3 regions of the Bacillus cereus group sp. BfR-BA-01383 genome follow, and region 1 is predicted to be linked to each of the others. Evidence: riboswitches for the same ligand, from Rfam matches in the RefSeq annotation. Region 1 holds a riboswitch; each other region holds the start of a gene.

Region 1 (4,542 bases):
CGTTACCGCGAACTTGGTTTGAAAGATAAGTTAAAAGATGCAAGTGAAGACGAAATGTACGAACTTTTAGCATCTGATGGCATGTTGATTAAACGTCCAATCGTAACAGATGGAACGAGTGTAACACTTGGTTTTAACGAAGAGCAGTTTGAAAGTGTGTGGAAAAAGTACCAATAAGGTATTTTTACATAATTAATACATTCACTGGAGGTACAGTCATGAGCATTCCAAATAATTTACGTTACTCTGAAGAACACGAATGGGTAAAAACAGAAGGTAATGAAGTTGTTATCGGTATTACTCACTTTGCACAAGGTGAGCTAGGCGATATCGTATTCGTTGAACTTCCTGAAGTAGGTGCAACAATTGAAGCTGACGAGCCATTCGGAAGCGTAGAATCTGTTAAAACAGTTTCTGAATTATACGCACCTGTAAGTGGTAAAGTTGTAGCAGTAAACGAAGAATTAAGTGACCAACCAGAACTTGTTAACGAATCTCCATACGAGGGTGCATGGATGGTTAAAGTTGAACTTTCTGATGCAAGCCAAGTTGAGAAGTTATTAACTGCAGAAAAATATGCAGAAATGACGAACCAAGACTAATTATAGTCGAATAAAAAGGACAGCCTTTGTGCTGTCCTTTTTATTTTGTGTTACATAATGAATTTGAAAGCACATATATATTAATTATTATATAGGAGAAGGTTTTTGAAAAAAGTTTTTTCACTGAGGATGCGATTCTTCCTATGAAGAAAAAAGCATCTTCTGTACGAAAGAACCTTAGCCAACAGGGCTGAACAGTCGCCTCCGCTTTTCTTTTGCAAAAATAAACAGGAAACAACATGAAAATAACGAATATACTATATACTAAGTTAAAGGTTGTATAGTATATGGTGATCGGGTGATGACATATGATTTATGTAGAAAAAGTCATTATTGTAGAAGGTAAATCAGACAGAAGAAAGATTGAATCTATTATTCGTGAACCGGTGGAAATTGTTTGTACAAATGGTACAATTGGTTTATCGAAAATGGATGAGCTCATTGATCAGTTTTTTGATAAGGAAGTGTATGTACTAGTGGATGCTGATGATGCTGGAGAAAAGTTAAGGAAACAATTTCGCAAAGAATTTCCACAAGCAGAGCATATTTATATTGATCGCTCGTACCGAGAAGTGGCAACTGCGCCGTCTTCACACTTAGCAAATGTATTATGGGGAGCTGACATTGACGTTTATACAGAATATTTACGGTAAGGAATGATAGAAGTGATTGACTGGACAGGAGCCGAAGCTACAGCCCTAATAGAAAATGAAGAAAAAACAGTGTTATATGTGTATACTCCAATGTGTGGAACATGCCAATTGGCAAAAAAGATGTTAACGGTCGTTGAGATGACAATTGAAGATTTGAAAATTGGAATGTTAGATTTAAATTATGCCCCGCATTTAGCAAAAGAGTATGGGATCGAAAGTGTACCGTGCTTACTTGTTTTTGAAAATGGGACACTAATGAAGAAGATATATGCATTTCATTCGGTTGAATATTTATATACGGAATTAAAGTAGGCGGCAAAGTTTTTGCCGCCTCGACATATTTCTTGGGAAATATGTCGAGAACCAGGATGGTTACAGTATTTGTCGAGCGAAAGTAACAGGATTGCTCTTTAGTAAGAGGGAATGGTATGTAATAGAAAGTGATATGAAGGATGTGATTTAGGGTGAAATTATATTCTTTGCTGCAATCATTTGTAAATTACGCTAATGGTCAATATCATTTAGAACCGCTTTTAAGACAAGGAGAAAAAACTGTTAATTTTCGCTTTGGAGATGAGAGTTATTCATTACAAATTTCAAGAGACTATATAGAACTGTTGAAAGAGGAAAGAGGAACGGAACAAATTGTTTGTGTGGATGAAGAGGATGTAGAGCAATTGGTGAACGGAAATGTACGATTGCAAATGCTAATAAACGATGGACGTGTACAATATTTAGGAACATATCGAACGATGCTATTGGTTGAATCGATGTTCCATATATGTAAACCGATGTCAGTAGGTGCTTAAAATTCTGAAGGTTCATTTTTTGCGAAAATTTCTGTTGACATGGTGTGTGGATGTTGATACAATTCAATTCATAAAATATAGACAATTTCATAAATTACAAATCAGACGAAAATTAAATCTGATTTCTCTTATCAAGAGAGGTGGAGGGACTGTGCCCTGTGAAGCCCGGCAACCGTCAACTTATGTTGAAATGGTGCCAATTCCTGCAAAGCAAATGCTTTGAGAGATGAGAGAGAGGGATAATGTTGTTATATACGCATATAAACCTTTCTGCTTCTCTAAAGCGGAAAGGTTTTTTTGTTGTTTGAATGTGGAGGACATTCAAATAATAAAAGGAGTTATAACGATGGACTACACGCATCAAAAATAAAAAATTGCGGAGTCGATCTAAGGTTTTATGAAATCTAGCTCCAGCGGCTAGAACAGTCGGTCGTTTCATCCCCTCCTATGAGGCAAAAAACGCCTCTACGTCAGGGATTCCAACGTCCTCTTGTTCTAAACGAGCCGCTTGCGCTTTTTATTTAAAAAAGGGGTGAACATCATGATCTTATTAGAAAATGTAAGGAAAATATATAAGGCAAAAAGCGGTGATGTCACTGCTGTAGATAACGCCAATTTAAAAATAGAAAAAGGCGAGATATTTGGTGTTATCGGATATAGTGGCGCCGGAAAAAGTTCTTTAATCAGGTTGTTTAATCAGTTAGAGAAACCAACTTCTGGCCAAATTACAATTGCAAATCGTGTCATTTCAGCAATTACAGGAAGTGAGCTTCGGAAGGCAAGGCAAGAAATCGGAATGATTTTTCAGCACTTCAACTTACTTTGGTCACGAACTGTGCGGGAAAATATCGCATTCCCACTTGAGATTGCAGGCGTTGATAAGGAGAAGAGAAGAAAACGTGTTGATGAGTTAATTCATCTTGTTGGGTTAGAGGGAAGAGGGGACGCATACCCATCTCAGTTAAGTGGTGGACAAAAGCAACGCGTCGGGATTGCAAGAGCATTAGCTAATAATCCACAAGTACTTTTATGTGATGAAGCAACGTCAGCTCTTGACCCAGAAACGACGGATCAAATTTTAGATTTACTTCTAGATATTAATAAGCGTCTCGGTTTAACAATTGTACTAATTACACATGAGATGCATGTAATTCGAAAGATTTGTAATCGCGTTGCCGTAATGGAGAGAGGAAAGATTGTAGAAACGGGTCCAGTACTTGACGTATTCCGTAATCCGCAGCAGGACATTACGAAACGATTTGTACAGCAGTTAACGGATTCTGAAGATACAAATGAAACGATTGAAAGTTTAATTGAAAAATACCCAGATGGAAAAGTGATTCGCTTGCAGTTTATCGGTGAAGCTGTAGAAAGACCGGTACTTCAAAGATTAATGCAGCGCAGTGATATAGAAGTGAGCATTTTGCAAGGAAATATCGCACAAACGAATAACGGTTCTTACGGTAGTTTAGTCGTTCATTTAAATGGTGAGGAAACTGCGATCCAGCAAGCGATAGAAGGAATTCATCAAGATCAAGTAGAGCTGGAGGTGATTGCACATGGATAAGTTACTCACAAATGTTGATTGGAATCAAATGTTAGAAGCAACTGGTGAAACGTTATATATGACGGCAATCGCAGCTCTTGCCACATTTGTTTTAGGACTTATTTTAGGATTGTTACTTTTCATGACAGCGAAAGATAATTTATGGGAAAACAAATCGATTAATACGGTGATTGGAGCGTTCGTAAACATATTCCGTTCTATACCGTTTATCATTTTAATTATTTTATTAATCCCATTCACAAAAATCCTTCTTGGAACAATTCTTGGAGCGAGTGCGGCATTGCCAGCTTTAATTATCGGAGCGGCACCATTTTATGCAAGAATGGTTGAAATCGCACTTCGTGAAATTGATAAAGGTGTAATTGAAGCCTCAAAAGCAATGGGGGCAAAAACAAGCACAATTATTTTGAAAGTGTTAATTCCAGAATCATTACCAGCCTTAGTATCTGGTATTACGGTAACGACAATTGCTTTAGTAGGCTATACGGCAATGGCGGGAGTTGTTGGTGCTGGTGGCCTTGGGACACTTGCTTACTTAGAAGGGTTCCAACGAGGAAATAACGATGTAACAATCGTTGCAACAATTTGTGTATTACTCGTTGTATTTTTAATTCAATGGATTGGTGATAGTGTAACGACTCGAATAGATAAAAGATAATAAAAAACGGGAGGGCATTTCAAATGAAAAAATTATTACTTACGGCACTTATTTCAACTTCAATTTTTGGGTTAGCTGCTTGTGGCGCGAAAGATAAAGATGAAAATAAACTTGTTGTTGGTGCTTCTAACGTACCGCACGCTGAAATTTTAGAAAAGGCAAAACCGTTACTTGAGAAAAAAGGAATTGAATTAGAAGTGAAAAAATTCCAAGATTACGTGTTGCCAAATAAAGCGTTAGCGGATAAGGAATT
Region 2 (4,542 bases), on a different contig from region 1:
AAATGACATCATGTGCTTTATAACCTCGGCGTGCTGAAACATCAGCGATTTCTTTTGAAAAAACCGCTAATATTTCAGCTTTGTTTTCATCTGTTAACGAATAATTTTCATTTAAATGAGTAGGAAGTTTAGAAATATTCCATTTCTCATATAAAACGCCTTCTTCTTGTAGAAATTTTGATACTTCCACCTCATTTTCAATGCGAGTATTTACTTCATGAATACGAATTTGCGCCATTAGAAACGCCTCCTTGAATTGATAATAGTTTTATATGAAATTGGAATAAAAACTCATAAGCTTCTAATCTTTTCTTTGCATCAAAGCTATCTCGGCCCCATACGGTAATACCATGGTTACGGATTAATATTGCTCCCGAATCTCCTTGTATATGCTTTCGGAAGTTTTCTCCAAGAGTTGGGATATGGGCATGGTTTTCGATAATAGGAATGTGAATCGTTGCACCTTCTTCCCAAATATCAAGAGCTTTAATAATTTCTTGATTTTGAAGGGTGACTGCATCACTATACAAATTTGTGATGACATTGTTATCAGTTGTATGAATGTGAAGTACGCACCCGGCATTCGTATTGTTATAAATATGTGTATGCAATATTGTTTCTGCTGAAGGGCGTAATTCAGTCTCTAATACGGGAACTCCTAAATGATCTACTAATAGAAAATCATCTGGAGTGGTTTTTGTTTTATCTTTACCGCTTGCTGTAATAAGAAAAGTAAGTGGCTCGTGACTAACCTTTATAGAAATATTACCACTTGTTGCTGGAAACCAATTTCGTGTTGTTAACTCTTTTTTGATCTCGCTTAAGTCATACCATTGACGAAAAAGTTGTTTCATAATTTCACCTCCAACAAATGTTTTAATTCAGCTTGAACATCCTGAAATGTTTCAAACGGTGTATAAGCAATACGATTTTCTTCACATTTGGTAATAAGAAAGTCGCGGGCAAATACTTTATCCGCTTGTTTCGCAGCTTGTAAATCAGTAATTGAATCTCCAATTACAATATGGAAGTCATTTGTATCACTTAATTTACGGATTAAAGATGATTTACATAATCCGCAATGATTTTGACAGTGATGATCACAAGGGTGAGGCCAATTAACTGTAATGCATTCGTTTGAAAAGTCTGTTTTATTACAGTAAATTTGCTCTTTTGGAATAATTCCTTGTAAGAGTGGATAGACGAAGAAATCCATTCCGCCTGATATTACGTAAAAAGAAATATTATTTTCATTTACAAATTGTATAAATTCACGAAAGCCACTACGAATTTCAGCAGTTTCTTTTAAAAATTGAATCATATCATCGTGTAGATTAGTAGGTAGCAATTGGAATAATTGAGAAACACCTTCTTGAATAGATAGCTCTTGTGATAAAATTCTATTCTTTACTTCTTCTGCTTCTGGTGGTGCGAATTTTTCCATAATGGACATAATGTTATCGTTATTTGTAATCGTACCATCGAAATCACAAAACACTTGAATACTCATAATTTCACCCCATGTGAGGGATTTCCCCATATTTGTAGTGCGCTATGCAAATTTATTTCATCTACTTCATGGAGTGGTTTTCCTTGCAAAGTAGCTTCAATTGCAGCACGGAATGCTTTGCCACCGCCCTGCGCTCCATTCGGATGCCCATGAATCCCACCGCCAGCATTAATAACAACATTTTTACCGAAATCTCGTAGAATAAAGGGAACGAAACCAGGGTGAATACCAGCAGATGGAACGGAAAAACTTTTCTTGAAAAATGCATCGTCTTCAGTTAAATATTTTGAGATGGTAAGAGCCTCTTCTTTTTCTAACGCAACGCTGCCATATGGAGAGGGGAATAAAGAAAAATCAGCACCAGCATAACGAAGCAGCTTTCCAAGTAATAGTGGAGACGAGATCCCATATAACTTGGATGCTGAATAAGCACCACTTACAGCAGGGTGTGCCATGATAGGAACTGGGATTTCGTCATCTTCTGCAAGTGATTGTAGTACATCTAGTCCGTAAGCAAATACGTTAAATAATAGAATATCAGCACCAGCTTGTACTGCACGTTTCGCATTTTCTTTTAAATCAAAAGTTCGTCCTGTTAAATTTACGGCATATAACGTTTTATGGCCGTGTGTTTCATATACAGATTGTAAAACTTCTTTTCCAGATACAATTCGCTTTGTTAGTGGTGTTAATGAATTCTCAAATAAAATTTCATCATCTTTTACGATATCCACACTACCACTTGCTTGATCGCGTAATTGCGTTTTTAAATATCCAATATTTCGTCCAATCATGCCTTTAAAAATACTCATTAAAAGAGGACGGTCATACACTTGTAAAAGGTTTCGAATGCCATCTACACCAAATTTCGGGCCAGGAAAATGCTTTTTTAACTCATCTGAAAAAGTTAAATCAATTAATTTCACTTCGCCATCAAGTGATAGCTTTCCGAATGTAGTTGTTAAAATCGCTGGTAAATCTGGACTGAAGTTTAATAATGGGTATTCTATTTTAATAATCCCGCGTTTTACTTTTTTACGTAGATACGAATTGATATGTTCTTGTTCATCTAATTCCTCAATATGAATGACATTGCCTTTATGTTGTTTTAATTGTTCTTGCAATAAGTGTGGCAAATGAGTCCAAGAGCCAATTGTTAAACCGAGTGCAATTTGCTCAGCTTTTTTTTCTAAGTTATGTGAATCGTCATGGATTAAATACGTCGCTATAATTCCGCTCATTGTTATAACCTCCTAGTTAAATAAAAAAACCTCTCAGCTAAGGAGAGGTTTTTTTACAACCAGCTCCTTATCTGTCAGCGTAATGCTGCGAGAATTAGCACCGTGTCTACGATTGTAGATCGGTTGCCGGGTTTCGTCGGGCTCGTCCCTCCACCTGCTCTTGATAAGAAGTATTTAGAAATGTTTAAATTTTTAAGATAACTGAATTTTGTCAGATATTTTTTATGTTGTCAACGATTTTTTGAAAAAATTTAATTTATCAATTCGATGAATTGCTTCTCGTAATCTATCTTCTGTATGCAAGAGACCAACACGGACATACCCTTCGCCATGCTCACCAAATCCAATACCAGGAGCAACTGCAACGTGTGCTTTTTCTAGTAAAATATCAGAAAATTGCTCAGATGTATATCCTTCTGGTACAGGAAGCCATGCGAAGAATGATCCTGTTGGAATATCAACATTCCAACCAATTGAGTGACAAGCTGAAATAAGAGCATTTCTCCTAGATTCGTAACTATTTACAAGATCTGTTACACAAGACTGTGAACTTAATAGTGCTTCGCGGGCTGCGTCTTGAACTGCACCAAAAATACTAACATACATATGATCTTGCAATAGGTTAATTGTTTCGATGACACTTTCATTCCCGACTGCAAAAGCAATACGCCACCCAGCCATATTGAAAGTTTTTGATAATGTGTAAATTTCAATTCCTGTATCTTTAGCGCCATCTGCTTGCAAGAAACTAACGGGTCTTTGACCATCAAACCCGATAGCACCGTAAGCAAAATCATGAACAACTAATATATTATGTTTATTAGCAAAATGAATGGTTGCATCAAAAAAATCTTTTGATGCAGTAGCGCCAGTAGGATTGTTTGGATAGTTTAAAAACATTAACTTTGCGCTCTCCGCAATAGAGTCATCAATTTTTGTATAATCCGGTAAAAAATTATTTTCTGCAATAAGCGGCATTGTTTCAAAGTGTGCCTTTGCTAAAGCAACTCCGGATAAATAATCTGGATAGCCTGGATCTGGAACGAGAATAGTATCACCAGGGTTTGTAAAACAAATTGGTAATTCTACTAATCCAGCCTTTCCACCAAACAAAATAGCAACTTCAGTTTTTGGATTTACTACTACATCATATTCACGTAGATAGAATGTTGCCACAGCTTCTTTTAAACTTTCATGTCCGCGAAATGGCGGATATTTATGATGAATGGTCTTTTCGGCAGCATCTTGTAAAGCTTTTACGATATGCTGTGGTGTTGGTTGATCTGGATTACCTTGACCTAGATTAATAACATCGTGACCAGCTGCAACGACTTTGTTAACTTTTGCAACAAGTGAAGCAAAAAATTGTGTTGGCAATGATGTTACTATCTCAGAAGGTTGAAATAATTTCATACTTTCCACCTCTTTTGAAAGTTGTTACAATTCTAGTGACAAATGATATAATCTTTCCAGTATTTTGTAAAGAAAAAAATAAGAATGGGGCTGACAAAATGAAAGTCGCATGTATTCAAATGGATATTGTCTTTGGAGATGTAGAAAAAAATATTGAGAACGCTAAAACTAAAATTAGTGAAGCGATGAAGGAAAGACCAGATGTTATTGTTTTACCAGAACTATGGACAACAGGATATGATTTAACGAGACTTTCTGAAATTGCAGATAGGAATGGATTAGAAACGAAAGAAAAGTTGAAAGAATGGTCGAAGCAATATGGTGTACATATTGTTGGTGGCTCGATAGCAAAGCAAACAGAGCAAGGTGTTACAAATA
Region 3 (4,542 bases), on a different contig from region 1:
AGACATTTTTAACTTTAGCGTGCTCTTGTAAATAATGTGCAATTTTATTGGCATTTGTAGCTGAATGTTCAAGACGTACATGCAATGTTTTTAGACCGCGAAGCACGAGAGAGCAATCTTGAGGTCCTAAAATAGCGCCAAATGCATTTTGTAAAAATCCAAGTTTTTGAGCGAGTTCGGCATCTGTTACGACCGCTAATCCGGCAGTAACATCACTATGACCAGCAATGAATTTTGTGGCACTATGAAGAACGACATCGGCGCCGAGATCAAGTGGCTTCTGGAATAGCGGTGTCAAAAATGTGTTATCAACAAAAGTAAGAGCACCAATAGATTTTGCGAGTTTAGAAACCTCTCGAATATCTGTTACTTTTAAAAGTGGATTAGATGGTGTTTCTACATAAAAGAGCTTCGTATTCGGTTTAATGTTTTGCTTTATTGCTTCTAAATTAGTCATATCAACAAATGTATGTGAAACACCGTAGCGAGAGAGAACTTCAGTTATCATTCGATAAGTTCCTCCATATACGTCTTCTGAAATGAGTACGTGATCACCTTGTGAAAGTAGGAGAAATGCAGTAGAAATCGCTGCAATACCTGATGCAAATGCGAATCCCTTTGTTCCGCCCTCTAATAAAGCGATAATATCCTCAAGAGCTTCACGAGTTGGATTACCAGATCGGCTGTAGTCGTATTTTCCGAACGTATCTACATCAAATTGGTGAAATGTAGATGTGTTATAAATGGGAACGTTAACAGCCCCTGTTTGCGAGTCATGTTTATATTGGTTGTGTAGTAAAAGTGTATCTATAGAATAACTCATATTTGTACACCTTCTTTTACAAGTTTAATGGCTTGTTTTAAGTCTTGAATTAAATCGTTACTATTTTCAATGCCAACGGAAAATCGAAGAAGGCGATTGCATACACCGTTTGCCGTTCTGATTTCTTCAGGAATATCAGCATGTGTTTGTGTTGCCGGATAAGTCATTAAACTCTCTACACCACCAAGACTTTCAGCAAATGTAATTAGGGATAAAGATTGTAAGAATGGATTAATCCATGTTTCATCTTTAAGACGAAATGAAATCATACCGCCTCTTCCTGGATAAAATACATCTGTCACACCGTCTTCATCATTTAAATAAGCAACAACTGCTTTCGCATTTTCTTCATGTTGTCTCATGCGAAGAGCTAAAGTTTTCATACCACGAATTAATAGCCATGAGTCAAATGGACTTAAGACAGCCCCTGAAGCATTATGATAATGAGCGATTTCTTCACAAAGTGCTTTCCCTTTTGCAACGACAAGTCCGCTTAGTACATCGTTATGTCCACCTAAATATTTTGTTGCACTATGAAGAACGATATCGGCACCTTCTGTTAATGGTTGCTGTATATAAGGTGTATAGAACGTATTATCTACAATAAGAAGTAGTCCGTGTCTTTTGGCTACAGTTGCGACATTGGCAATATCAGTAATTTGCATTAATGGATTAGTCGGAGTTTCTATGAAAATGGCTTTCGTTTGAGGTGTGATAGCGTGCTCAATTTGTTTAATAGATTGTGTATTTACGTATCTACATCGAATATTCCACTTTTTTTCATGTTCGGAAAATAAGCGATACGTTCCTCCGTATAAATCTTCAGATACAATAAGTTCGTCTCCAGATCGGAATAAAGAAAGGACGAGGAGAACAGCTGCCATTCCTGAGCTACAGGCATAACCTTGTTCACCATGCTCTAATTCTGCGATTGCCTGCTCTAAAATACCGCGAGTTGGATTACCAGTTCGTGAATAGTCAAAGCCAGTAGATTTACCAAGTCCTTCGTGACGATAAGCTGTTGAGAAATAAACAGGTGGATTAACAGTTCCTGTTGTAGTTTCGCTACGGTTCCCTATTTGTGCTAGTTTTGTTTCGATAGTTGACATGTGAAAATTCCTCCTTTTTAAATTGAACAATGAAGTGAATATAAAGTGAAACTTTAATCAGTGGGGGGCAGCACCTACTGACTATTAGCCCTCACCAATCGAGATAAAATAAAAAAAGCCTTCTAAGAAGAAGGCTTTCGGTTTGAATAGAGTCTTCTTCTCATCTGTCAAATCTTTCACAATTTGCTGGAATTAGCACCTTATTAACGAATGAATGTTAATGGTTGCTGAGGCGTCATAGGGCCAGTCCCTCTACCTCTCTAGATAAGAATGTTCGTATGAAATTTTATTATGTTTTTAACTTTACAACAAAAGATAATTGAATTGCAACTTTATTTTAAATAATTTTTATTTTTCAACAACTATCATTGACTTTTATTTTTGTGCATGCTAAATTTATTAAAAAATTAACAAACATTGTTAAAAGGGGAACGCATTTCCTTTTAACTACATAAATAAAATATATAGACAAACTCTTATTGAGAGCGGTGGAGGGAAAGGCCCTGTGAAACCCGGCAACCTTTAAACGAAATGTTTGAAACGGTGCTAATACCTGCAAAACGAATGTTTTGCATAATAAGAGGCGGAACAATTATGTCCCCCTCTTCAAGGTGAAGAGGGGGTTTTTATATTGATAGAAATGAGGGAGATTCGTGAAATTACTAGATTTATTATCAAAAGGAATTGTAATAGGTGACGGTGCGGTTGGAACATTATTACATTCGCATGGTTTGCAAAGTAGTTTCGAAGAATTGAATATATCTGATCCGGATTTAATTATATCGATTCATAAACAATATGTAGCTGCTGGAGCAGATGTGATTCAAACGAATACGTATGGAGCAAATGAAGCGAAATTACGTATGTATGGTTTAGAAAATCAAGTTATCGAAATTAATAGAGCGGCGGTAAAACTGGCGAAAGCATCTGTGACAGAAAAAAATGCAATCTTAGGAACAATTGGTGGCATGAAACATATCGGAGCTGTTACAACGACTGATATAGAACGAGAATTTATGCTACTTGAGCAGGCAGGTGCTTTACTAGACGAACAAGTTGATGGATTACTATTAGAGACTTTTTATGATGAATTTGAATTACTTCATGCTGTTAAGGTGTTACGAAAACAAACAAACATTCCGATTGTAGCCCAATTAGCGCTACATGAGGCAGGTACGACTCAAAATGGAAATGATGTAAATGAAATATTAAAACAGCTTTTAGATTGCGGTGCAAATGTTGTTGGATTGAACTGTCAACTAGGGCCTCTTCATATGACGGAAGCATTTAAAATGATATCGATTCCTCAAAATGGCTACTTGTCAGCATATCCGAATGCAGGTCTCCCAAATTATGTGGAGGGACGTTACGTATATGAGGGAAGTCCAGCATATTTCGAAGCGATGACACCAAAATTTATTGAGCAAGGTATTCGGTTATTGGGTGGTTGTTGTGGCACTACACCGGAACATATTGCAAGTATGAAGCGTGCTATTGCGAATATTACACCTGTAATAGAAAAGGAGACGATTCAAAGACCAAAAGTAGTTCATACACACGAGAAACGTTCAAAAGCACATGTCACTCTTGCAGAGAAGGCAAAGAAACAAACGACGGTTGTAGTGGAATTAGATCCACCGAAAACGCTAGACACACAGCGGTTTTTTGAGGGAGCAAGAGCGTTGAAAAGAGCTGGGGCAGACGCTATTACTCTAGCAGATAATTCATTAGCATCTCCTCGCGTGTCGAATATGGCTATGGGTGCGTTATTAACGAAGCACGATATTCCAGTATTGACGCATTTAACGTGTAGAGATCATAACGTCATTGGACTGCAGTCTCATTTGCTGGGATTATCAGCATTAGGTATGGAAGAAGTGTTAGCTTTAACTGGTGATCCAGCGCGTGTTGGTGATTTTCCAGGTGCAACTTCTGTATATGATTTGTCATCTATCGAGCTCATTAAAATGATTAAAGCGATGAACGACAGTCGTTCTATTTTAGGGAAATCAATTGGTCCGGCAACAAGATTCTCAGTTGGAGGTGCGTTTAATCCGCATGTAAGACATTTAAAAGCAGCAGTAAAACGAATGGAACGAAAAATAGATGCCGGAGCAGAATACTTTTTAACACAGCCGATTTATGATGTTGCTTTAATTAAAGAAGTATATGAAGCGACAAAGCATTTGGAACAACCTATTTTTATTGGGATTATGCCATTAGTAAGTAAGCGAAATGCAGATTTCCTTCATTTTGAGGTACCAGGAATTACTCTTCCTGAAGAAATAAGAGAGAGAATGGATGGACATGAAACCAAAGAAGTAGCTATTGAGGAAGGGATTCGTATTTCAGAAGAATTAATTGATACGGCACTAAAATACTTTAATGGTATATACCTAATCACACCATTTTTAAAATATGAAATTACAGAGCATCTCGTTAAATATGTAAGAGAAAAGCAAGAAGTGAAAGAAGGTATTAATTGATGAAGTGTATAGAAGAGAGATTGCAAAATAACATTTTAATATTAGACGGTGCAATGGGGACAATGATCCAACAAGAAGACTTAACTGCGGAAGATTTTGGGGGAGAAGAGTACGAGGGCTGTAA

The links. Region 1 has a riboswitch for S-adenosylmethionine ahead of MR065_RS18150 (methionine ABC transporter ATP-binding protein). Riboswitches for the same ligand answer to the same signal wherever they lie in the genome.
Positions count from the first base shown of each region.
Region 2: another riboswitch for S-adenosylmethionine. It lies ahead of mtnW (2,3-diketo-5-methylthiopentyl-1-phosphate enolase); the one in region 1 lies ahead of MR065_RS18150 (methionine ABC transporter ATP-binding protein).
Region 3: another riboswitch for S-adenosylmethionine. It lies ahead of metI (cystathionine gamma-synthase/O-acetylhomoserine thiolyase); the one in region 1 lies ahead of MR065_RS18150 (methionine ABC transporter ATP-binding protein).

Region 1 is NZ_JAKUFP010000021.1:23,162-27,703, forward strand. It holds gene MR065_RS18125 (arsenate reductase family protein) at 1-177, shown strand, start outside; gene gcvH (glycine cleavage system protein GcvH) at 219-602, shown strand; gene MR065_RS18135 (toprim domain-containing protein) at 911-1,255, shown strand; gene MR065_RS18140 (thioredoxin family protein) at 1,259-1,567, shown strand; gene MR065_RS18145 (hypothetical protein) at 1,720-2,064, shown strand; SAM riboswitch class I at 2,190-2,297, shown strand; gene MR065_RS18150 (methionine ABC transporter ATP-binding protein) at 2,606-3,631, shown strand; gene MR065_RS18155 (methionine ABC transporter permease) at 3,624-4,289, shown strand; gene metQ (methionine ABC transporter substrate-binding lipoprotein MetQ) at 4,313-4,542, shown strand, end outside.
Region 2 is NZ_JAKUFP010000001.1:102,336-106,877, reverse strand. It holds gene MR065_RS00595 (1,2-dihydroxy-3-keto-5-methylthiopentene dioxygenase) at 1-238, opposite strand, end outside; gene MR065_RS00590 (methylthioribulose 1-phosphate dehydratase) at 216-854, opposite strand; gene MR065_RS00585 (2-hydroxy-3-keto-5-methylthiopentenyl-1-phosphate phosphatase) at 851-1,510, opposite strand; gene mtnW (2,3-diketo-5-methylthiopentyl-1-phosphate enolase) at 1,507-2,751, opposite strand; SAM riboswitch class I at 2,816-2,921, opposite strand; gene MR065_RS00575 (pyridoxal phosphate-dependent aminotransferase) at 2,974-4,164, opposite strand; gene MR065_RS00570 (carbon-nitrogen family hydrolase) at 4,179-4,542, shown strand, end outside.
Region 3 is NZ_JAKUFP010000001.1:278,629-283,170, reverse strand. It holds gene metC (cystathionine beta-lyase) at 1-823, opposite strand, end outside; gene metI (cystathionine gamma-synthase/O-acetylhomoserine thiolyase) at 820-1,932, opposite strand; SAM riboswitch class I at 2,090-2,203, opposite strand; SAM riboswitch class I at 2,406-2,515, shown strand; gene MR065_RS01630 (bifunctional homocysteine S-methyltransferase/methylenetetrahydrofolate reductase) at 2,586-4,418, shown strand; gene metH (methionine synthase) at 4,418-4,542, shown strand, end outside.